DNA from 3 places in the Halopseudomonas pelagia genome. Region 1 is predicted to be linked to each of the others. Evidence: predicted binding sites of a transcription regulator. Region 1 holds the regulator's gene; each other region holds the start of a gene.
The links. Region 1 encodes FliA, which starts transcription of late flagellar genes. Its sites were predicted from a motif close to CTAAAGTTTNNNNNNNNNNNGCCGNTAA; they were not measured.
Positions count from the first base shown of each region.

Region 1 (7,725 bases):
TCACCAAGGTGGACGAGTCGGCTACTCTTGGTGAAGTATTGGGTCTGGCTATGCAGCAGGGTTTACCGGTAGCCTATCTGGCAGATGGCCAGCGCATTCCGGATGATATAAGCCGTGCAGTTGGCCACCAACTGGTTAGCCGGGCGGTAAGCCTGGCCGGCAACGAAAGCCCGCCCGATCAGGCGATGGCTGATGTGTTTGCCGGTATACTGCACAATCAGCGTGCTGGTTAACAGACGTTCAACAGTTTTATTGATAACAAGGTAAGCCACGCAGATGGGCAGCAAACATCCGGTTCAGGTTATCGCGGTCACCGGCGGCAAAGGTGGTATCGGCAAAACCAACGTGTCGGTCAACCTGGGCATCGCCCTGGCCGACATGGGGCGCCGTGTGGTGCTGCTTGATGCCGACCTTGGCTTGGCCAACGTCGATGTATTGCTGGGTCTCAAGCCTAAAGCCACCTTGGCTGACGTGCTGGAGGGCACCTGCGAATTGCGTGATGTGCTTCTGAATGGCCCGGGCGGCATGCGCATAGTGCCAGCGGCATCCGGCGCCGCGACCATGGTCAACCTCAACCCCCAGCAGCACGCCGGGCTGATTCAGGCCTTCAGCGATATTGGCGACAACATCGACGTGCTGATCGTTGATACCGCCGCCGGCATTGGCGACTCGGTCGTCAGCTTCGTGCGCGCCGCCCAGGAAGTGCTGGTGGTAGTGTGCGATGAACCCACTTCGATTACTGACGCCTACGCGCTGATCAAGCTACTCAACCGCGATCACGGCATGACCCGCTTCCGCGTATTGGCCAATATGGTACATACGCCACAGGAAGGCCGGGCCGTTTTTGCTAAGCTGACCAAAGTGACGGACCGCTTTCTTGATGTTGCTCTGCAGTATGTGGGAGCAGTGCCCTATGATGAGAACGTGCGCAAAGCCGTGCAGAAGCAGCGTGCAATCTATGAAGTATTTCCGCGCAGCAAAGCCTCCATCGCCATTCGAGGCATCGCGCAAAAAGTAGATGCTTGGCCCCTGCCGGCCAACCCACGTGGGCATCTTGAATTTTTCGTCGAGCGCCTGGTGCAGCAGACGGGCTCAGGCCTATGACACAAACGGCTGGTGGATTGAGCATGTATACACGCGCACAGTGTTCCGCTAACAATCAGGATCAGTTGGTTTCCCAATATGCCCCCTTGGTGAAACGCATCGCTTATCACATGCTCGCCCGTCTGCCTTCCAGCGTTCAGGTCGATGATCTTATACAGGCGGGCATGATTGGCTTGCTCGAGGCCTCGCGCAAATTTGAGAGCGGCAAGGGCGCCAGTTTTGAAACCTACGCGGGTATCCGTATTCGTGGCGCCATGCTGGATGAGGTGCGCAAGGGTGACTGGGCGCCACGTTCTGTGCATCGTAATACCCGTATGGTCAGCGATGCGGTGCGTGCAGTAGAGTCGCGCCTGGGTCGTGATGCCAAGGATCATGAGATCGCCGCAGAGCTGGAGATGAGCCTGGAAGAGTATTACGCCATTCTCAATGATACCTCCGGTAGCAAACTGTTCAGTTTCGATGAGCTGCTCGAAAGCGGTACGCGGGCCGATGCGCACAGCGATGAAGAGCCTTTGGGCGGTTTGCAGGATCAACGCTTTCGCGCTGCGCTGGTTGAAGCGATCGAAGGCTTGCCGGAGCGCGAACGGCTGTTATTGTCGCTGTATTACGATGAAGAGCTGAACCTGAAAGAGATCGGTGCGGTGCTCGGCGTCAGCGAGTCGCGCGTCAGCCAACTGCATAGTCAGTGTGCCGCGCGACTGCGCGCCAGGCTCAGTGGATGGCGAAACGATTGATTTTGTTCCCGGTATCCGGACAATGCCCGGCTGGACTGGAAGAATAAGTATTGAATGTCAGTGTAAGCAACACCGGATGGCCACTCCGGTTACACTGGCAGCTATTGAGTTTACAAGGCTTGTTTGGCCAGTAGCTTAACGGAGTGTGACAGTGCACTCTTCCTGGTTTGTACGGAGGTCGACTTGGACAAGAATATGAAAATTCTCATCGTTGATGATTTTTCAACGATGAGGCGCATTATCAAGAATCTGTTGCGCGACCTGGGTTTCACCAATACGGCAGAAGCCGACGATGGAACCTCGGCCTTGCCGATGTTGCAGAGCGGCAGCTTTGACTTCCTGGTGACCGACTGGAACATGCCGGGCATGAGTGGCATTGATCTGCTGCGCGCGGTGCGTGCCGATGACCGGCTGAAAAATCTGCCGGTGCTGATGGTGACGGCTGAAGCCAAGCGCGACCAGATCATTGAAGCGGCGCAGGCCGGCGTCAATGGTTATGTGGTCAAGCCTTTCACTGCTCAAGCGTTGAAAGAAAAGATCGAGAAGATCTTCGAGCGGGTTCAGGCAAAATAATAATTATCCGGGGTACAGGTTATGGCGTTAAGTAAGGATCCCGGCCAGGCAACCGCTCAGGAATTCGAACATTCCCTCAAAGATAATGCGCGGCAGCTGGTCGATTACCTGGAAAAGGGCCAGTACGGCGAAGCCATACTGGTCATACATGCAATCAATCAGGCTCGCGATCGCGGTCTGTATTACGAAGTGGGTCAACTGACCCGGGCGTTGCACAGTTCAATCGTCAACTTCCAGATCGATACCTCCCACGCATTGGCTGACGGTGTTGAAGTCTCCAAGATTTCGGATGCCTCGGACCGCCTTGATTATGTGGTCAAACTGACCGATAAAGCCGCCAATCGCACCATGGATCTGGTCGAAACCAGCGCGCCTATCGTTTCCAGCCTAGGCGCAGAAGCCAGTGCCCTGCGCGCCGACTGGCAGCGTCTGCAACGGCGTGAGATGGAAGCCGGCGAGTTTCGCGAACTGTATAGGCGTATGGGCGAGTTCCTCGCCAAGACCGAAGAATCCAGTGCCCAGGTCAGCGCTAATCTCAACGATATTCTTATTGCCCAGGACTATCAGGATCTCACCGGTCAGGTGATCAAGCGTGTGACCACGCTGGTCCATGACGTGGAAGAAAGCCTGGTCAATCTGGTGCGTATGGCCGGTCAGGTAGATCGGATTGCCGGCATCAACCATGGCCAATCCGAGCAAGAAGCAAAAAAAGTCTCCACCAGGGGTGAAGGTCCGCAGATTCATGCCGATAAAAGAGAAGACGTTGTATCCGGACAGGATGAAGTCGATGATCTTCTCTCCAGTCTGGGCTTCTAACTACAAGCACGCCCGGGAGTGGATGCATGAGTTTTGACGCGGATGAGGAAATTCTTCAGGATTTTCTGGTGGAAGCCGGAGAAATCCTCGAGCTGTTATCTGAACAGCTGGTCGATCTGGAGAACCGTCCTGATGACACCAATCTGCTCAATGCGATTTTCCGCGGCTTTCACACCGTCAAGGGCGGCGCTGGATTTCTGCAGCTTGATGCGCTGGTAGGCTGCTGCCATATCGCCGAGAACGTCTTCGACATTCTGCGCAAGGGTGAGCGCCAGGTTGATTCGGAGCTGATGGATGTGGTGCTCCAGGCGCTCGACAGCGTCAATGAGATGTTCACGCAGGTTCGCGAAGGTGAACAACCGCAACCGGCCGATCCGGCGCTGCTCGAGGCCCTTGCTGCGCTCGCGGTGCCCGCCAGCGCAGATGTGATCTCGGCAACCGCTGACGCTAACAGCGCAGCCGCTCCCGAAGCTCAGGGTGATGTCACCGATGACGAGTTCGAGCAGTTGCTCGATGCCTTGAAAGGCCCCGCCGCCACTGCCGTCGAAGAAGTTGTGCCGGTTATGGCGGCAGCGCCTAGCCATGGCAGCGGTGATGAAATAACCGACGATGAATTTGAAGCCTTGCTGGACCAGTTGCACGGCACCGGCCAGCAGGCGGCAGTGACTCCTGCACCCAAGGCTGAGGCCCCGGCTGCCATCTCTGCCGGCCATGGTGATGAAATCGATGACGACGAGTTCGAGAGGTTGCTCGACGAGTTGCATGGCAAGGGCGCCGCGCCGGGCAAAGTGAGCGAAGCCGTCTCTTCATCCACTTCTTCACCTCCTTCTTCAGCCGATGCTCCAGCGGCGGCTAGTCCGCCCGCACCGCCTCAGGCAGATGCGCCAGAGCATATCACCGACGATGAGTTCGAAGCTTTGCTTGACCAGTTGCATGGTAACGGTCAGGCGCCGGGCAAGTTGGACGACGCGGTAGCAGCGCCGGCGGCCAAAACATCCGCGGCGGTACCGGCTGCGGCAGTCGCCAAGCCGGCAGCCAAGGCGCCCGCATCTTCGCCCCAGCCGGCGAAAGCGCCTGCGCCGGCTGCGGACTTAGCCAAAGACAAACAGGCCGGAGGCGAGAATCCCGCCGTCGAAACGACCGTGCGGGTAGATACCGCGCGCCTCGACGACATCATGAATATGGTCGGCGAGCTGGTGCTGGTGCGCAACCGGCTGGTGCGGTTGGGCCTGAGCAGCGGTGATGAAGAGCTGAACAAGGCCGTGGGCAATCTGGATGTGGTCACCGCCGACCTGCAGTCTTCAGTGATGAAGACGCGCATGCAGCCAATCAAGAAAGTCTTCGGCCGCTTTCCCCGGGTTGTACGCGATCTGGCGCGCAGCCTGAAAAAGGAGATCAATCTTGAACTGGTCGGTGAAGAAACCGATCTGGACAAGAACCTGGTCGAGGCGTTGGCCGATCCGCTGGTGCACTTGGTGCGTAACTCGGTTGACCACGGGATTGAACTGCCCCACGAGCGTGAAGCCGCCGGCAAGCCGCGCACCGGCAAGGTGATCCTTGCTGCGGAGCAGGAGGGCGATCATATTCTGCTGACCATCACCGATGACGGTCGCGGTATGGATGCCGACGTGCTGCGCGCTAAAGCCGTTGAAAAGGGCATGATGGAAAAGGAGGCGGCCGACAGACTTTCAGAGAGCGAATGCTTCGACCTGATTCTGGAGCCGGGCTTCTCCACCAAAACCGAAATTTCCGATGTATCTGGCCGCGGCGTTGGGATGGACGTGGTCAAGACCAAGATTTCCCAGCTCAACGGCACGATCAATATTCAGTCGACCAAGGGCCAGGGCAGTCGTATTGTCATCAAGGTGCCGCTGACCTTGGCGATCATGCCGACGCTGATGGTCATGCTCGCCAATCAGGCCTTTGCCTTGCCGCTGGTCAGCGTCAACGAAATCTACAGCCTCGATCTCTCGCGCACTAACGTGGTGGACGGTCAGGAAGTAATCATCGTGCGCGAAAAAGCCTTGCCGCTGTTTTTCCTCAAGCGCTGGTTGATGCCCGGCGTTGCCGACACCAGTGATCATTCTGCAGCCAGTGTGGTGATCGTCTCGGTTGGCACCCAGCGTGTAGGCTTTGTGGTCGATCAACTGGTGGGTCAAGAGGAGGTGGTGATCAAGCCACTGGGCCGGATGTTGCAGGGCACAGCGGGCATGTCCGGCGCTACCATTACCGGCGACGGTCGCATTGCACTGATCCTCGATATACCCAGCCTGCTCAAGCGCTACGCCCGCAGGGGGTAATAGCGCTCACCGAGCGCTGGGCAAAGAACGGCAGGCATGGATGGATATCAGGATGGGCCGCCACAGGGCGGGTGATCCGGCAGGTTTCAGGAGAGTGTATGGCGGTCAAGGTGCTGGTGGTCGATGATTCGGGTTTCTTTCGCCGCCGGGTAACGGAAATTCTTGCGGGCGATCCGCAGATCCAGGTAGTCGGAGTGGCCTCCAATGGTCGCGAAGCCGTGGACCAGACCTTGGCCCTGCGCCCGGACGTGGTCACCATGGACTACGAAATGCCGGTCATGGACGGCATCACGGCGGTGCGTGAGATCATGCAGCGCTGCCCGACGGCGGTACTGATGTTCTCCTCGCTCACCTATGAGGGCGCGCGGGTCAGCTTGGATGCGCTGGATGCCGGCGCAGCAGATTATCTGCCGAAGAACTTCGAAGATATTTCACGTAACCCGGATAAAGTGCGGCAACTGCTTTGCGAGCGAGTGCACGCCCTGGCGCGCACTAACCGACGCTCGCTGGGACTGGCCAGTGCGCCGCCTGCGCCGAGTGCTGCGCCCGCAAGTTCGGCCGCTACCCGGCCGGCGTTGCGGCCCAGCGAGCCTGCTGCTCCCAAGCCGGCCGCCTCACGTGGCAACAGCCCGGCGCCGCGTAAAAAACATTATCAACTGGTCGCCATCGGTACATCCACGGGCGGGCCGGTCGCGTTGCAGCGCGTGCTGACGCAACTCCCGGCGAATTTTCCTGCGCCGCTGTTGCTGGTTCAGCATATGCCGGCAGCCTTCACCAAAGCCTTTGCTGAGCGCCTGGACAAACTGTGCAAGATTCGCGTCAAGGAAGCTGAGGACGGCGATACGTTGAAGCCTGGCACTGCGCTGCTGGCCCCTGGTGGCAAGCAGATGATGCTCGACGGCCGTGGCATCGTACGTATCCTGCCCGGTGACGAGCGATTGAATTTCAAACCCTGCGTGGACGTAACCTTCGGTTCCGCGGCCAAAGCTTTTCGGGACAAGGTGCTGGGCGTGATCCTCACCGGTATGGGGGCAGATGGCCGTGAAGGCGCGCGCATGTTGAAGACCGCCGGCAGCGACATCTGGGCGCAGGACGAAGCCAGCTGTGTGATCTACGGCATGCCCATGGCGATTGCCAAGGCCAATCTGGCAGACGGTATTTACAGCCTGGATGATATTGGCCGTTATCTGGCAGAGCTGAGCTGATGGATATCCTCAGCATCATCGGCATCATTCTAGCCTTTGTCGCTATCCTCGGTGGCAATTACCTTGAAGGCGGGCACGCTGCTGCGCTGATCAACGGGCCGGCGGCGCTGATTGTGTTTGGCGGTACGCTGGGTGCAGCATTTATTCAAACACCGCTGAAAGTCTTCAAACGTGCATTGGTGATCGCCCGCTGGATCATCTTTCCGCCGGCCAATCGTTTGCAGGAAGGTATCAACCAGGTGATCGGCTGGAGCACCATCGCGCGCAAGGAAGGCCTGTTGGGGCTGGAACAGATTGCCGAGATGGAAGCTGATTTTTTTGCCCGCAAGGGCTTGCAGTTGCTGGTCGACGGCAGTGAGCCGGAAGCCCTGCGCAGTATTCTGGAAGTCGACCTGCTGACGCGCGAAAACCACGACCTGATGGCCGCCAAGGTGTATGAGAGCATGGGCGGCTATTCACCGACCATCGGTATTATCGGCGCGGTCATGGGCCTGATTCATGTGATGGGCAACCTGGCTGACCCTTCGATGCTGGGTACCGGTATCGCCGTCGCCTTTGTCGCCACCATCTATGGTGTGGCGCTGGCCAACCTGTTTCTATTGCCGGTAGCGAACAAACTGAAGGCCGTCGTGTTGCAGCAGTCGCGCTATCGGGAAATGCTGCTTGAGGGGCTGTTGTCCATTGCCGAAGGGGAAAACCCGCGGTCCATCGAAATGAAGCTCGAGGGCTTCCTGGACTAACAGGGGGGCAGAGCATGCGTCGTCGTCGACACGAAGAACACGAGAATCACGAACGCTGGCTGGTTTCCTATGCGGACTTCATCACCCTGCTGTTTGCGTTCTTCGTGGTCATGTATTCGATCTCGTCGGTCAATGAAGGCAAGTACAAAGTGCTTTCCGACACCATGGAAGGTGCATTCAATCAGCCGCAGCGCTCGATGGAACCCATCCAGATTGGTGAGGAAATACCCCGTGGACTGAGCCGCAGCGACGC
Region 1 is NZ_CP033116.1:3,483,677-3,491,401, reverse strand. It holds gene flhF (flagellar biosynthesis protein FlhF) at 1-233, shown strand, start outside; gene fleN (flagellar synthesis regulator FleN) at 277-1,104, shown strand; gene EAO82_RS16065 (RNA polymerase sigma factor FliA) at 1,101-1,838, shown strand; gene EAO82_RS16060 (chemotaxis response regulator CheY) at 2,034-2,411, shown strand; gene EAO82_RS16055 (protein phosphatase CheZ) at 2,433-3,227, shown strand; gene EAO82_RS16050 (chemotaxis protein CheA) at 3,254-5,527, shown strand; gene EAO82_RS16045 (chemotaxis response regulator protein-glutamate methylesterase) at 5,626-6,732, shown strand; gene EAO82_RS16040 (flagellar motor protein) at 6,732-7,472, shown strand; gene motD (flagellar motor protein MotD) at 7,487-7,725, shown strand, end outside.

Region 2 (7,725 bases), 250 kb from region 1:
ACGGGGCCAGGTCAAGATCGCCACAGCACTCAATCCCAAGCCACAGCATGTCCCCAAACTCCGAAATCATAAAAAAGCCCAAGCATTTGCTCGGGCTTTTTTGCAATACAAAGACGATTACATCAAAGGAATGGTGTAGTTGACGATCAGACGGTTTTCATCCAGATCACCCGTAGCTGCGTTAGAGCGCACCATCGCATTACGCCATTGCAGCGCTACGTTCTTCAGCGGGCCGGACTGAATGGTGTAGGTGAAGTCGATATCCCGTTCCCATTCCTTGCCTTCTCCGCCGCCAACAGCAGTAAAGTTGTCGCCGCTAACGTAGCGGATCAGACCCTTCAAGCCGGGGATGCCGTATTGCGCAAAGTCCAGATCGTAGCGTGCCTGCCAGGATTTTTCGTCTGAGCGAGCAAAGTCCAGAATCTGAATATAGTTGGCGATATAGGGGTTGTTTTCGGCAAGGTAGGGGAACGCGGTGTCACCGTCGCTGTGCTGGTAGCCGAGGCGGAACACGTGTGGGCCCGTTCCGGCTGAGAGCATAATCGACTTCATCTGGTGATCGATATCGAGCGGCTGATTGCCGTTGTCGGACGTATCAAAGTACGCCAGATTGGCACCCAACGCCCAGTCACCCAGACTGACCGTCTGAATCAGGTTAACCAAGTTCTGCTCGTACACATCGTCCAGTTCGCCACGCCACAAACCGAGGGTCGAGCCGATTTCAGTAAACTTGTAGGTACCCCCCAGGTAGTTGAAACGATCAGAAGTACCGCCCACAGTCGCGCCGATGTCCTGACGATCCGTACTGGCGCGGTAGTTGACCTGGCGCAGCTGGCCGGCCTGAACATCCAGGTTTTCGATCTCACCCATGCTCAGGGCGCCGCCGGTATAAGTCTGTGGCAACAGACGGATGTCGCTGGCCTGGGCTATCGGAATGGTCGGGAACAAATTACCGACCTTGAGGACGGTGTTGGAGGCCTTGGCTTTTACCGTGCCGGTAATGTGGCTGTAACCATCCGGGCCTTCGTTGCCAAAAGCGCTGGGCAGCAAGCCGGTACCGGCAGTGTCGTCCTCGGAGTGGAGCTTAAGCCCCGCAGCGCCATAAACATCCAGGCCAAAACCGACAACGCCCTGCGAGTAGCCTGATTCAGCTCGCAAGATAAAGCCTTGAGCCCATTCTTCAGCTTTGGACGCAGCGCCGGGAGGAGTGGAGCGGAAATCGCGATTGAAATAGAAGTTGCGCAGTTGCAGCGACGCTTTGGTGTCTTCGATAAAACCAGCCGCGTTGGCGGTGGTGGCTAGGGGAGCTGCCAGAGTAAGGGCCACAGCAGCTGCCAGGGCGTTGGTCTTCACATGCTTCATTATTGTTCTCCTGGTGTGATCAAGTGCAGGCCGGTGCTCGCCGGGCGCGGAAACAAATAAAGCACTTAAGCAGGAGATGCTCTCTAAGACATTCGTCGAACTGTCATAATTCGGCCCAGACCGACCCTCGAGAGGCTGATCGACCTCGCGGCGAAACAGTTGTTTTTGACAGCTCGATGCCGCTGACAGCGACGTCAATCGTGACGGCCAGCGGCTATTAGACTTTAGCAGGGTGCCGCACTTTCAGTCATAAAAGCGCGGTGGGTGGGCTCACATGCCGTTGGCAAAATCCGGATTGCTCATGTCGATTTCACTGCGCAAAGGTTTGAGCGCCTGAGCATAGCGCAGCAGGATATCCAGGTTGTAATCCATTCGGGCGCGAATACGGCGGTCATCCTCAGCGACCGGTTCAGGCATGTTCAGCACGTTCTCCACGTTGCGCACGATCAGGTGCTCGGGGATGTAACAAAGCCGGCAATTCTTGTAGCTGGAGGCACGCAGTTCGCTGATCGGATAGGCGCCGCCAACGCCTGAGGAAATGCCGCCCAACATCGCCGGCTTGTGCGCCAGCTGCGCCTTGGTTGCATACAGGAAGAAGTTCTTGATGGCCGGACAGGCCATGCCGTGCCATTCGGGAGCAAGAATCACTAGCGCATCGGCCTTGGCCAGTTGCTTTTCAAACATGCTCCAAGGGCCAGTATCTTCTGCAGGCCACAGCGGTAACGGATAGTTGCCCAGGTCGATTACCGATACGTGTTCGGCATCCAGTTGATGCTGACTGATCAGCGCCTGGCGCATAAAACGCGCTACTTTGGCGGTCTGGCTGTTGCTGCGACTGCTGCCGGCGACGATGGCGACATTGAGCATGGGGCGTCCTCTGAAATGGATGATGCGCGACATGCTAGCGCTGCTGGCGGCAGGGCAATAGCGCAAAAAAGTGATCGAAACTATCGAAGGAGTCTGACGAGCAATTTTGCCCCGGGCTTTTTGACAGTTCTCGCAGCTTACGGCAGAGTACGCGCCCTTCGGCAATTGCCTTCCTTCCTTGATATGAGAACTGGACAATGAACGCTGTGATAGCCGCTGTAGCGGTGATGCTGGCCCTGAGTCTGTGCCGCGTGCATGTAGTAGTCGCGTTGATCATCGGCGCGGTAGTCGGTGGCCTGATGGGTGGCCTGGGCCTTGAAGCCACGTTAGAGGCCTTTCAGGGCGGCCTGGGCAAGGGCGCCAATGTGGCGCTGAGCTACGCCCTGCTGGGTGCCTTCGCGGTGGCGATTGCCAAGTCCGGCCTGGCCCATGCGCTGGCGGACAAGGCCCTGATTCTGGTCAACCGCCAGGAATCGGGCGGGCAGGGCATGTTGCGTGGGCTGTTGCTCATGGTGTTGCTGGCGGTGGCGATCTCTTCGCAGAACATTCTGCCGATCCATATCGCCTTCATCCCGCTGCTGGTGCCGCCCTTGCTGTTCGTCATGGCGCGCCTCAAATTGGATCGCCGTCTGGTGGCTTGTGTACTGACCTTCGGCCTGATAACGCCCTATATGTTTCTACCGGTCGGCTTTGGCGGGATCTTTCTGAATGACATCCTGCTGGCGAACGTGGCCGAGAGTGGCAGTGAGATCGAAGGTGTGAACGTGATGCAGGCCATGGCCTTGCCGGCACTGGGGATGCTGCTGGGTTTGGGCGTAGCGGTGTTTATCAGCTACCGCCGGCCACGTGAGTACGATGTGACACCAATAGAGACGGTCGAGCGCCTGGAAAAGGGCTACAACCCGCGCTCGCTTTTGGTCGCGCTAGTGGCGGTGGTCGCCGCCTTTGCGGTGCAGCTGTGGCTGGACTCGATGATCATTGGTGCGCTGGCCGGTTTTGTGATTTTTTCCATCTCCGGTGTGGTGCGCTGGCGTGAAGCCGATGACGTCTTTACCGAAGGCATGAAGATGATGGCGATGATCGGTTTCATCATGATCGCCGCGGCGGGCTTCGCCGAGGTCATGCGTGCTACCGGGTCCATTCAGACGTTGGTGGACAGCTCGGCGGGCATCATCGGTGATAACCGCGCACTGGCTGCATTGCTCATGCTGCTGGTGGGTCTGCTGATCACCATGGGCATTGGATCGTCGTTCTCGACCATCCCGATCATCGCGGCGATTTATGTTCCGTTGGCCATGCAGCTGGGTTTCAGTCCATTGGCCATCGTCGCGCTGGTGGGCACTGCGGCCGCACTGGGCGATGCCGGCTCGCCCGCGTCAGACTCAACTCTGGGCCCGACTGCGGGTTTGAACGTAGACGGTCAGCACAACCATATCTGGGACACGGTGGTGCCAACCTTCCTGCACTACAACCTGCCATTGATTGCCTTTGGCTGGTTAGCGGTGATGGTGCTCTAAAGGCCGCTTGAAGCTTCCGGGTCTAGATCCGGAAGCGACTTACCAGACCGTCGATCTGCTTGCCCAACTGGGTCAGATGCTGGCTGGCTTCGGCGGTTTGCTGCGCACCTTCGGTGGTTTCGCGGGCCAGTTCGGCCGCTTCGGTCACGTTGCGGTTAACGTCTTCGACCACGGTTGACTGTTGGGTGGTGGCACTGGCAATCGAAGCGTTCAGCGCGACCATCTGCTGCATGGAATGGGCAATCTGTTCCAGCGCAGCACCCGCAGCATTCACCTGTTCGACGCTCTGCTCGGAATACTTGTCGCTCTGATTGATCACGTCGACCACCACCTGGGTGTTGGTCTGCAGTTTGCTGATCATGTTGTGAATTTCTTCGGTGGACTTCTGCGTGCGCTGAGCCAGGTTACGCACCTCATCAGCAACCACCGCAAAGCCACGACCCATTTCCCCGGCCCGTGCCGCCTCGATAGCCGCGTTGAGTGCCAGCAGGTTGGTCTGCTCGGCAATGTTGCGGATAACGTCCAGTACCGAAGTGATCTCGTTGGCATCGCTGGACAGGGTTTCCATATGCTGCACAGCGGTCTTCACGCTGCCAGACAAATGCTGGATCTGCTCGATGGTTTTCTCTACCTGAACGCGACCGTTGTTGGCGCCTTCATTGGCATTTTCCACTTCCTGAGCGGCGGCGTTGGCGTTCTGCGCGACGTCCTGTACACCATAGGTGATCTCGTTGATCGCGGTCGCCATCAACTCCATACGTTCGGATTGGCTGGTCATGCCGCGCAGGCTGTTATCACTGATCTGGTCCAATTGCTGGCCCGCGCTGATCAACTGCCTGGCACTGTCGCCTAGCTGTTGCACAATGCCGCGCAAATTGGCGGTGAAGGTGTTGAAGTGCAGAGCCAGTAGAGACAGCTCGTCTCTGGCGTCATCATCGAGTTTGCGCGTCAGGTCGGCTTCGCCGCTGGCAATGTCACGCATGGCCTCGACCACGCGGTTCAGCGGTTTGGAGATGCTGCTGCCAATGACGAACAGAATAGCGATCATGACTGCGGTAATGCCGGTGATAATCAGCAGCAGACGGATCACCTCATCACGGAACTTGGCCTCCATATCTTCGATAAAGATGCCGGTACCGACCATGTAATCCCAGGGTTTGAAATGCTTGAAGGCGGCGATCTTGTCCTGGCCTACATCTTCACCGGGTTCCTGCCCGGGGCGGGTCCAGGTGTACTCGATAAAAGCGGTGCTTTGCGTACGGGCCATGTTGACCATGTCAACGATGACGTTACTGCCGCCGGTGGAACTGTTGATGTTGCTCAGGTCCATGCCTTCGGTCTGTGGCGCCATGGGATGCATAATCATGACGTTGTCCATGTCATTGACCCAGAAGTATTCTTTTTCGTCATAGCGGAGCCCGCGCAATGCGGCCAGCGCTTGCTGACGAGCCTGTTCGCCGGTTAGCTCGCCGCTGACTTCCAGGCTGTGGAAATACGCCATCATGTCATGGGCGCTCTCCACCAGATGGGTGGCCTTGGTAATCTCCGCCTGGCGAAACTCTTCACGCATGCTCAGAAGCGAGACCACGGCGAGCAAGGTCATACTTGCCAGCGCAACGATGAGTATCAACCAGATCCTTTGACTGATCTTTATCCGGCGCAACAAATTCATCTACAACCTCCAGGTTACCGCGGCCAACTGCTATTTTTATTAAGGGTCTAATGACCTGACACATCCTGCAATCTATGTCGGCAGCCGGAGGAAAAACCTGAGCGATATTTTCTTGGCGCCAATGATGTCAATTTGACGGCATTTGCGCTTTGATTCAATAGGCATTGATCTGTATAGCTGGCATCTATCGAGCACTATTGGCCAAAGCGTTATGGGCTGATTTCCAGCAACCGCTGACGATGCCGCACCTGTTGCCCGGCGCTGACCGCGACGCTGGAGATAACGCCGTCGCAGCCGGCTTTGAGCTGATGCTCCATTTTCATCGCTTCCATCACCATGAGCAGTTGCCCGCGGCTGACCTGATCACCTTCGCTGGCAAGTACGCTGACGATGGCGCCGTCCATCGGTGCATGCAGGCTGTTGCTGTCGGATGACTGTGCAGTGCTGGCTGGCCGCTGGCTGGCATCCCGTAACGTCAGACTGCCGTTTTCGCCCTTGAGCCAGATCTGCTGACCATCGATTCGATAGGCCAGGGGCATGCGCACGCCGTCGAGCTCAATCCAGGATGGCGGCTGATCAAGAGCTGGTAACTTGAGTTCGAGCAGTTGCTCGCCGACGCGGGCCTGCATCAAGCCGGGGGTAGTGGGGGCTTTCGGTGTGAGATAAACCGGATATATTTCGCCTGCATGCTCAAGCAAGTAGCGGCTGGGCAGACTTGCGCTGTTGCTCCAGCCCGGCATCCGGTAGCGCGCGGCGGACTGTTGAAAGAGAAGGGCCGCTGCCATTGCCAGTTCCGGAGCGGAGGGTGGTTGCGGCGTCAGGCTCGGGTCTGCGGCGAATTGTTCGGTGGTCAGCGCGGTGGTCGCCTCGCCTGAAATAAAGGCGGTGCTTTGCAACAGGTTGATCAGGAAGCGCTGGTTGGCGACAACGCCCAGCAGCACCGACTGCTCCAACGCGCGAATCAGTTTCAGGCGGGCCTCTTCACGGCAGTTGCCGTGGGCAATCACCTTGGCGAGTAGCGGATCGTAAAAGGAACTGATGATCTGGCCCTCTTTCAGGCCGTGATCCACCCTTACGCCGGCACTATCGGTGGGCTGCCAGCAGCGAATCTGGCCGGTCTGCGGGATAAAGTCGCGGGTGCTGTCTTCGGCGTACAGGCGCACTTCCATAGCATGACCTCGCAGGGCTATCTGCTCTTGCTGCAGCGGCAGCGGGCGCCCTTGGGCTACGCTGATCTGCCAGGCGACCAGATCCACACCCGTGAGCATTTCGGTCACCGGATGCTCGACCTGCAGGCGCGTATTCATTTCCAGAAAGTAGAAATCACGCTGCTCGTCGAGCATGAACTCCACTGTGCCGGCGCCATAATAGTCAACGCTGGCGGCGGCCTTGACTGCGGCATCGCACATGCGTTGGCGCAGTTTGGCGGTCATCACCGGGCAGGGCGCCTCTTCGATGACTTTCTGATGGCGGCGCTGCACCGAGCAATCACGCTCGCCCAGGTGCAAAAGATTGCCGTGCTGATCGCCAAACACCTGCACCTCGACATGCCGTGGCCGCAGCAGTGCTTTTTCCAGAATCAGTTCATCACTGCCAAATGCGCTGAGCGCTTCCGAGCGGGCGCTGCGAAGTTGTGCGAGCAACTCGCCGGGTTCGCTGACCAGGCGCATACCGCGACCGCCGCCACCGGCGCTGGCCTTGATCATCAGCGGATAGCCAATTGATTGGGCGTGCTTGCTCAGGGTCTCGTCATCCTGTGCGGCGCCTTCGTAACCGGGGATGCAGGGAACGCCAGCGGCGAGCATGGCGATCTTCGACAGGCGTTTGCTGCCCATCAGGCGAATGGCCGCAGCGGAGGGACCGATAAAGCAGATATTCGCCTGGGCGCAGGCCTCGGCAAAATCGGCGTTCTCGGAGAGAAAGCCATAGCCCGGGTGGATGGCGTCGGCGCCTGTGCGCTTGGCCGCAGCAATGATTGCCTCGATATTCAAGTAAGACTGGTTGACCTGCGCCGGGCCGATACAGATCGCTTGGTCAGCCAGCTGCGGATGCAGGCTGTCGGCATCTGCCTCGGAATAAACCGCTACGCTGCGATAGCCGAGAGCGCGCACGGTGCGCAGAATGCGACAGGCGATTTCGCCACGGTTGGCGACCAGTATGCAGTTGAAGGCGCTCATGCGGATTCCTTGGGCATTCGATTATTCAGCCCAGCTGGGCGGTCTTTTCTGCACAAATGCCTGGGTGCCCTCGGCGCCTTCGGCTCCGGTGACGGACTCGGCAAAGGCCTCGGCTGCCTGGTCGAGCAGG
Region 2 is NZ_CP033116.1:3,238,495-3,246,219, reverse strand. It holds gene EAO82_RS15070 (OprD family porin) at 118-1,353, opposite strand; gene EAO82_RS15065 (NADPH-dependent FMN reductase) at 1,633-2,229, opposite strand; gene EAO82_RS15060 (Na+/H+ antiporter family protein) at 2,427-3,746, shown strand; gene EAO82_RS15055 (methyl-accepting chemotaxis protein) at 3,769-5,418, opposite strand; gene EAO82_RS15050 (acetyl/propionyl/methylcrotonyl-CoA carboxylase subunit alpha) at 5,628-7,595, opposite strand; gene EAO82_RS15045 (enoyl-CoA hydratase/isomerase family protein) at 7,617-7,725, opposite strand, start outside.
Region 2: EAO82_RS15055 (methyl-accepting chemotaxis protein) is a predicted target of FliA. The motif match lies at 5,493-5,520, and genes of this name have one in related genera.

Region 3 (7,725 bases), 1.2 Mb from region 1:
AATCCTTCTCGTCTATTTTGATGGGCGGCATTGCCTTCCGCGCTCCGGACTACAGCCCCAATGATCAACCGGCCGAAGAAAACAGCGGCTTTGAGCTGTTCGATGACCAACAGGCTGCTTTGGCTCCGCCCGACGGCAAAGCCCAGTATCTGAGCCTGCGTTTCGACCAGGCATTGCGCGGATTAAAGGTCGGTGCTCCGGTCGAATTTCTTGGCATCGACATCGGCAAAGTGGTGACGGTCAACCTGGACTTCGACCCATCAGAACGAAGCTTTCCATTAGAGGTGGGCATTGTGATTTATCCGCAGCGCCTTGGCCTGGCACACGCAAAGATGCTTAAAGCGCTCAACCATGACCCCAACGATGAAGCCGCCGGTGTTCGGCTTATGGGCAGCTTTATTGATAACGGGCTGCGAGCGCAGGCACGTAGCGGAAACCTGCTGACTGGCCAGCTGTTTATCTCGCTCGATTTCTATCCGAATGCAGAGAAGGTCGAGTTTGATCCGATCGCCAGACCGGTGACCATACCCACCATTCCTGGCGATTTCGAACAGGTGCAGGAACAGTTGCAGTCTGTGGTCGAGAAGATCAGCAATCTGCCGTTGGACCGCATTGCGGGGAACCTCGACAGCAGCCTGGTCGAGTTGCGCAAGGTTCTGGCGCAGGTCAACGCCAGCACCTTGCCTGAGGTAACCACCACCTTGACGGAAGCCAGCAAAGCCCTGGGGTCGGCCAGCTCGACACTCGCCGAGGACTCTCCGCAACGGGAACAGCTGACGCAAATGCTGGAGGAGCTGGGTCGTACCTCGCGCTCCCTGCGTGAGCTATCGGAGTATTTGGGACGTCATCCGGAGTCGCTGATTCGCGGCCGGCCGGAGAATGCGGCGCCGCTGCGAGCGCCGTCCAATTGAATGAAGGAGCATCACCCATGGATTTTCCACGGAAGATCATGCTCGCCGCCGCGGTGCTGCTCCTGGCTGCTTGCCGCAGTGATCCTATTCAGTTCCACACCCTGTCTCCCACTTCGGCACAGTCATCCGGCGCCGTTCAGAGGCACAATGTTGAGGTGCAGATCGAAACCATCAGCATACCGCCCCAGGTGGACCGGCAGCAGATTGTCGTCCGCCAAAGCGACAGCAGCCTGGCCATTCTGGAGGGCCATTGGTGGGGGGCGAGCCTGGTGGATGAAATGCGCAGTGCCCTGGAGCAGCAATTACCCAATCCGGGCGCGGCAGGCAAGGTTTCGGTACGACTGGATGTCCAGCGTTTGGATTCTCTACCCGGGGAATACGCGCTGATTGACGTCAATTGGCGTCTGCGAGACCTGGGCGCCAATGCCAGGCCGCTGCTGCATTGCCGCAGCAGACTACAGACAGCTGCGGGCTTAAGCATTGACGACATCGTAATCGCCCATCAACAGAATTTGCGGCAACTGGCCGCGGAAATCACACAAACGGCCAGCAACACAGCCTGGCGTTGTTTATCAAGCTCATAAGTTAAATGAGCATGCTTTTGTGCGGGTCATTTTGAGGTGCTGGGGGAAAGATCAGTTATCTACAACCCTTATTACACAGGTAATACATCATGATCACGGCACAGATTTCGGAAGCGCCAAAGTCCGCTAAGTGGCGCTTCAAGCTAGGCATCGGCTTTCTCTGTTTAATGCCCATCCTGTGGCTGTTGGTGCCGCTCGCGGCGATGGCGGATGCGCCAGGCTCGCGCATTGCCGCTTTGACTGGCGCGCTGTTCATCATCAACAAGGTGCTGCTGCTGCTGGTGATCGCGGTCATGGGCAAGGCCGGTTTTCAGGAGCTGAAAAAGCATCTGTTCGGTTACGTCTCCGATCTCGCTCCCAGCAGCGATGTCGAGGTCAGTGCCACCCGCTACCGTATTGGTCTGGTGATGTTTTGCCTGCCTTTGGTGTCGTCGTTTCTCGAGCCCTATATTGACGCCCTGGCACCTGGCCTGCGGCCCAATAGCTGGGCATTGCAGCTGTTAGGTGATGTGCTGCTGATCAGCAGTTTCTTTGTGCTCGGTGGCAACTTCTGGGAAAAGCTGCGCGCGCTGTTTATCCGCAAGGCACGGGTGATCAACGCCGACGCGGTCTGAGGCTGCGCGGCTCAGATCCGGCGCCAATGGCATTACCCATTTTTGTATACCTAGCAGGTGTATATATGGCCGACACACTGAATGCGCCCGACCCTACGGAGACGGCGATTGCCCACGAGCCTCCGCCCAAGAAAGCGGCTCCAGCCAACCCGCTACGAGGCGTTGCCCTGGCCGTGGTGATCCTGATTGTGCTGTTGTTCGCCGTGTCAATCGTCATGGAGCGGCGCACGCCATCGACTTCACAGGCCGTGGTGCAGGCCTACGTGGTCAACATGGCTCCCGAGGTGTCGGGTCGAGTCACCGAAATAGCGGTGCTCGACAACGCGCGGGTAGAGGCCGGCCAATTATTGTTTCGTGTAGACCCTCTGCCCTACAGACTAGCAGTCAGGGAGGCTGAGGCGCGGCTGGAGGAAGCGGGTCAGGCAATCGGCGCCAACACGGCTTCAGTGGATGCTGCCCAGGCGATGCTGGTGTCTGCCCGTGCCCAGCGCGATAACGTACGCGAGCAGGCCAAGCGCGTAGCGCAGATGGTCGAGCGTGGTGTATTTGCTACAGCGCGCCAGGATGATGCCGATGCCTCCTTGGGTTCCGCCGAGGCCGCAGTCAGCAAAGCCCAGGCTGACTTGCAGCGCGCGCGGCAACAGTTAGGGGCGGAAGGTAGCGACAACCCGCAACTTAAGCAGGCCCTGGCAGCATTGGAAAAAGCTCGGCTCGAGTTGGGACGCACTGATGTTGTCGCGCCGTCAGATGGAGTGGTGACCAACCTGCAACTCGCGGTGGGCCAAGTAGTTAGCGTGGGTCAGCCGTCGCTGACGTTTATTGACGCCGACATTGTCTGGGTATCTGCTGCCTTCAAGGAAAACAGCCTGGAGCACGTGCAGGCCGATGATCCTGCAGAGCTGGTGTTTGATCTGTTACCCGGCCGCGTGTTCAAGGGACGCGTTGAAAGCGTCGGCTGGGGCGTGTCGCAGGAAGGCAGCAGCCACACCGCGCTGCCGTCGGTGCGCAATCAAAGCGGCTGGGTGCGCGACCCGCAGCGTTTTCCGGTGCGCCTGATTGTTGAAAAACCTTATCCAGTCGGCCCGCGTTACGGCTCGCAGGTGACAGTAGTGATTTATACCGATGACAACCCCCTGACCAATTGGCTGGGCGCGTTCACCGCGCGCCTCGGCGCCTGGCTCAGCTATGTCAATTGATAAAGAACTGCAGCTGGAACTCAGGCGGGCCAAACGTCAGGGATTGCGCGTCGCTTCAGCGGTGACTGTGGGATTTTGCCTGGGTCTGGTTTTAGGCGGGCCGTTACCCTTTCTCGCCCCTTTGTTTGCGACGCAGTTCCTGCTGGCCAGCCGCCGCCCCTTAACCCTGCGTCAAGGGTTGATGACAGTGCTGATTGTTCTGCTTGCCGGTGCGCTATTGGTGTTGTTGACCGGCGTGCTACGAGAACGACCATGGATCCTGTTACCGCTGCTTTGGTTGTTTTACTTCGCCTGCTTTGTCGTCCAGGGTCGGCAACTGGGCGGTGCCGGACCGGCCCTGATGCTGGTGATTGCTATTGCTGTGCCGTTGCTGGATATCCTGCATCCTGACCTGGGTGAGTCAATCGTGCTGTTACTGGCCAAGGCCATCAGTCTGGGCTTATTGCTGGCATGGGCAGCCCATGCATTGTTGCCAGACCCGGGCGGTGAACAGGCCAATGCCCCGATCGCAGCTCCCCATACGGCTACTGTGATAATCCGCCAGGCGATGGGTAGCGCAGTGATTCTGTTGGCCATCGTTACCCTCTGTTTGAGTGACCCGCGGTTGACCACGGCGCTGGTCGTTCCGATCACTGTCGCCTCGTTGCTCGGTCAGCTTGAGCTGGATATGGGCCCGCGCGCCGCGCTGGGTCTGGTGCTGGTCAACTTGCTCGGCGGGGTGGCGGCGTCTCTGGCATATATCCTGTTCGAGCTGCGTCCTGCGCTGTGGCTGGTCGCGCTCGTCGTGCTGCTGGTCAGCCTGCTGTTTGCCGGCAATGCGGCTCTGGGCGGTATCAAAGGTAAGGTGTTTGGCGGCGGGCTTATTGTTTTTCTGGTGCTGTTCGGGCTGGGTGTGTCGCCATTGCCGACCAGTACTCCGGAGCTGTTTTCCACGCGCATCGCTTATGTGCTGTTCGCGATTGTTTACACCATCGTTTTGGCTGCTGTGCTCTGGCCGCGGCCGCGGGTGGTTGAGCAGGCCATCGTAGCGGGTAAAAGGTGAGTTCTGGATAGACGAAACGGACCAGCTACACTTGTTTTCACGAGACCGCAGCGGCGTGCCAGAAGGTACGCAGGTGCGGTATGTGAGGTTGAGCGGCACATGCCGGCTACGACTGAACGCCTCTCTGTTGGTAGTAATTCGCTGTTTCAACAGCAAGCGACGCTACAGGTAACCGTCTTCCGCGATTGCAGTTAAAGCTGTAATACATTGGAGATACCTGCATGAATATTTCAAGGACGTTTCTGATTGGCGTTGGGTTGAGCAGCATGTTGCTTGGTGGTTGTGCTTCGCAAGTGACCGAAGAGGAACAATACTCCGGCTTCTTGCCAAGCTACGAAGGTTTACGCGAAACCACTTCGGCAAATGGCCAACCGGTCATGCGCTGGGTAGCCGACGGTTTCAGCCCGAACGACTACGACACAGTGGTCTTTAATCAACTCGAGCTCTACCCGGCGCCAAGACCAGATGACCGGGTTAACCTGCAGACCCTGCAGGAACTCCAGGCACTCACCAGCTCGAGCGTAAAAGGTGTATTGGCGCAGAAGTACAACGTGGTGCCCAGCGCAAATACCGCTCCCGCGGCCTCCCGCACCCTGGTTCTCAACGCCGCGATAACCGGTGTATCGGCCACCAATGAAGGTATGCAGTGGTATGAGGCACTACCGGTAACGGCTGTCGCCGGCGCGGTTTCCCGGGCAGCCGGCTATCGCGACCAGAATACCGAGTTGTTTCTGGAGGCCAACCTGGTCGATGCATCCACTGGTCAGGCGGTGGTGAAAACCGTACGCAAAGTGCGGGGCGAAAACCTGGAGGACAGCACCCAAGCGATTGCCACCAATGACTTCAAGTTGGCGATAAGAGGGTTGGCTGCTGACTTGAACGCCTTCATCAACAACTAACCTGAGGCCAGATCACGTTAAGTCATGTTACAGAGTTCGGGGAGGCTGGAGGGTTACGCCGCCAGCGCAGTACCCTGAACTATCTCAGTCGTTCTTTTCCTGCAGATGCGCAAAGGTAGAGCATGAGAAAACTATGGCACAAATACATTGATCTGTTGGAGCAGGACCTTTGCGCCAAGGTGTTCGATAACGTAAAAAATTTGTTGGTTTGTGCGCTGTTGTTTGCCGCAGGTACCAGCGCGCTGCATTCGGAAAAAGCGATTTTTGTTGGCCTGTTGGGTACGCAGGTCGCCGGGGCGGGGTTAATTCTGATTTCCGCGCTACTGATGTTTCTTAATGTCACCGACGGATTGCGCCGCGTCGCCAGCAGGCGTTACCACAAGGTGTTGCTGCTAGCGGTATGGGCTTTTTATCTGATCGTGGCAGTGAGAATGGTGCAGTTGGTCTGGGGATTTCGCGCAGACTGATTGGCGGTTCAGTGCGCAGCCAGGACCAAGATTGCCTTGGAAATCTTCTCGACCGTCTGTCTCTCGCATCACAAACGCTCTAAAGCTTGGGCAGCATGCGCCGATAATCCTCGCGTTCCGACAGTTCCTGCAATCACCTAGACCTCCACGATTAACCCGGGAAACATATGCTCAGAAAATCCATCCGCGCACAGACGTTGGCGCTGATTGCTGGCAGTTTACTGCTGCTCACAGCCATAGCGTTATTAAGCCAGAGTATCTTATCCTCAAGCGTAGGTTCATATGGCAAGCTCGTTGCGGGCCCAGTCCAGGCATCGCTGCTGATCGAACGGGCTAATAGCCAGTTCAAGACTCAGGTTCAGGAGTGGAAGAATGTATTGTTGCGGGGTAAGGACCCAGCGGCGCTGGACAAGTATTGGATGGCTTTCCAGCAACAGGAGCGGGAGGTTCAATCGACGCTTAGTACGCTGAGCGCATTGGAAGGTCTCCCGGAAGGAGCTGGTGGCAGCGTAGAGGCGCTAAGCCAAGAGCATCTGAGGCTGGGTAAGGCATACCGCAGTGGTTATCAGGCTTTTGTAGCCTCGGGTCAGGATCCGCAAGCTGGTGACTTGGCAGTAAAAGGCATTGATCGGGCCGCCTCGGAGCAGATGACTTCTCTGGTCAGCGAGTTGCGGAAGCAAGCTGAGGATGACTCGGCGGATATCGCCAGCAGCGCTGCACGCGCAGTGCTTATCGGCACCCTGATGCTTATTTTTACCGGTATTGCCCTGACCTTCCTGAGTATCTGGCGCATTGACCGCAGTATGGTGGCTCCGGTGCGAACGCTCATCGACCAGGTCACGGCTTTAAGTCAGGGTCGGCTGGGAGCCAAGTCCAGCATCAAGCGTGAAGACGAACTGGGTAGATTGGCGGATGCAGCGAATACATTAGATGATTTTCTTGTGGCTACTTTTGCCCAGTTGGAAGTCAGTACGCGTGAGTTGGACCAGGCCAGCGGCGAACTCAACAGTGTAGCTACCATCATTTCGGGCGGGACTCGCGAGCAGTTCACTCGTACTGACCAGGTTGCTACCGCGATGGAGGAGATGTCCGCTACGACGGCTGAGGTGGCCGCTCACGCGGGCACCGCCGCAGAGTCAGCCGACGCGGCGGATTCAGCCGCGCGTAAAGGCGAGGTTGTTATGCAGACGACCGTGCGCAACATTACCGATATGCGCGGTGAGATCACGCGCACTGCAGAGGTGATCAATCGTTTGGCTAATGACAGCGGCCGGATCGGTAAAGTGCTGGACGTGATCCGCGGTGTGGCAGAGCAAACCAACCTGCTTGCTTTGAATGCTGCCATTGAAGCAGCGCGTGCCGGTGAAGCCGGCCGAGGTTTCGCTGTCGTGGCCGACGAGGTGCGCACGCTTGCCCAGCGCACGGCGGCTTCCACCGCCGAGATCAACGAGATTATTGATACGGTGCAGCGCGGCGCGATTGAAGCGGCCAAAGCCATCGAAGCGGGTCAGGAACGCAGTGATCAAGGAGTACGCATGGTCACCGAAGCCGGGGAAATGCTGCATGACGTCACCCGAGCCATTGAGGCCATTCGGGACATGAACCGCCAGATCGCCACCGCCGCAGAGGAGCAAAATGCCGTCGTGAACGATATATCGCGCAACCTGACGGAGATTACGGCCATCGGTATGACCAATCAGGATAACGTTGGAAGGACCACCCGGGCTAGCGAGCTGCTGCACACGCTATCGGCTGATCTTGGGGATATCACAAAGCGAATCAAGCATTGAGGCGCTGAGCACCAGTGCTAGCCTGGGAGTAAGTATGTACACCGTTGAAGACATCACCCATGAAACCTGGACAGTCACCGGTTTGAGCACCCGTGTTGCCAGCCTGGGCCAAGGGCCGGTGGCGCTGTTTATTCATGGCTGGCCCGAATGCTGGTTTACCTGGCGGCAACAGATGGTCGCTTTGGCCAACGCCGGTTACCGTGCCATCGCGCCGGATATGCC
Region 3 is NZ_CP033116.1:182,211-189,935, reverse strand. It holds gene EAO82_RS00895 (intermembrane transport protein PqiB) at 1-911, shown strand, start outside; gene EAO82_RS00890 (membrane integrity-associated transporter subunit PqiC) at 929-1,495, shown strand; gene EAO82_RS00885 (transporter suffix domain-containing protein) at 1,585-2,109, shown strand; gene EAO82_RS00880 (HlyD family secretion protein) at 2,175-3,305, shown strand; gene EAO82_RS00875 (DUF2955 domain-containing protein) at 3,295-4,347, shown strand; gene EAO82_RS00870 (DUF3313 domain-containing protein) at 4,569-5,246, shown strand; gene EAO82_RS00865 (hypothetical protein) at 5,369-5,713, shown strand; gene EAO82_RS00860 (methyl-accepting chemotaxis protein) at 5,881-7,503, shown strand; gene EAO82_RS00855 (alpha/beta fold hydrolase) at 7,538-7,725, shown strand, end outside.
Region 3: EAO82_RS00860 (methyl-accepting chemotaxis protein) is a predicted target of FliA. The motif match lies at 5,793-5,820, and genes of this name have one in related genera.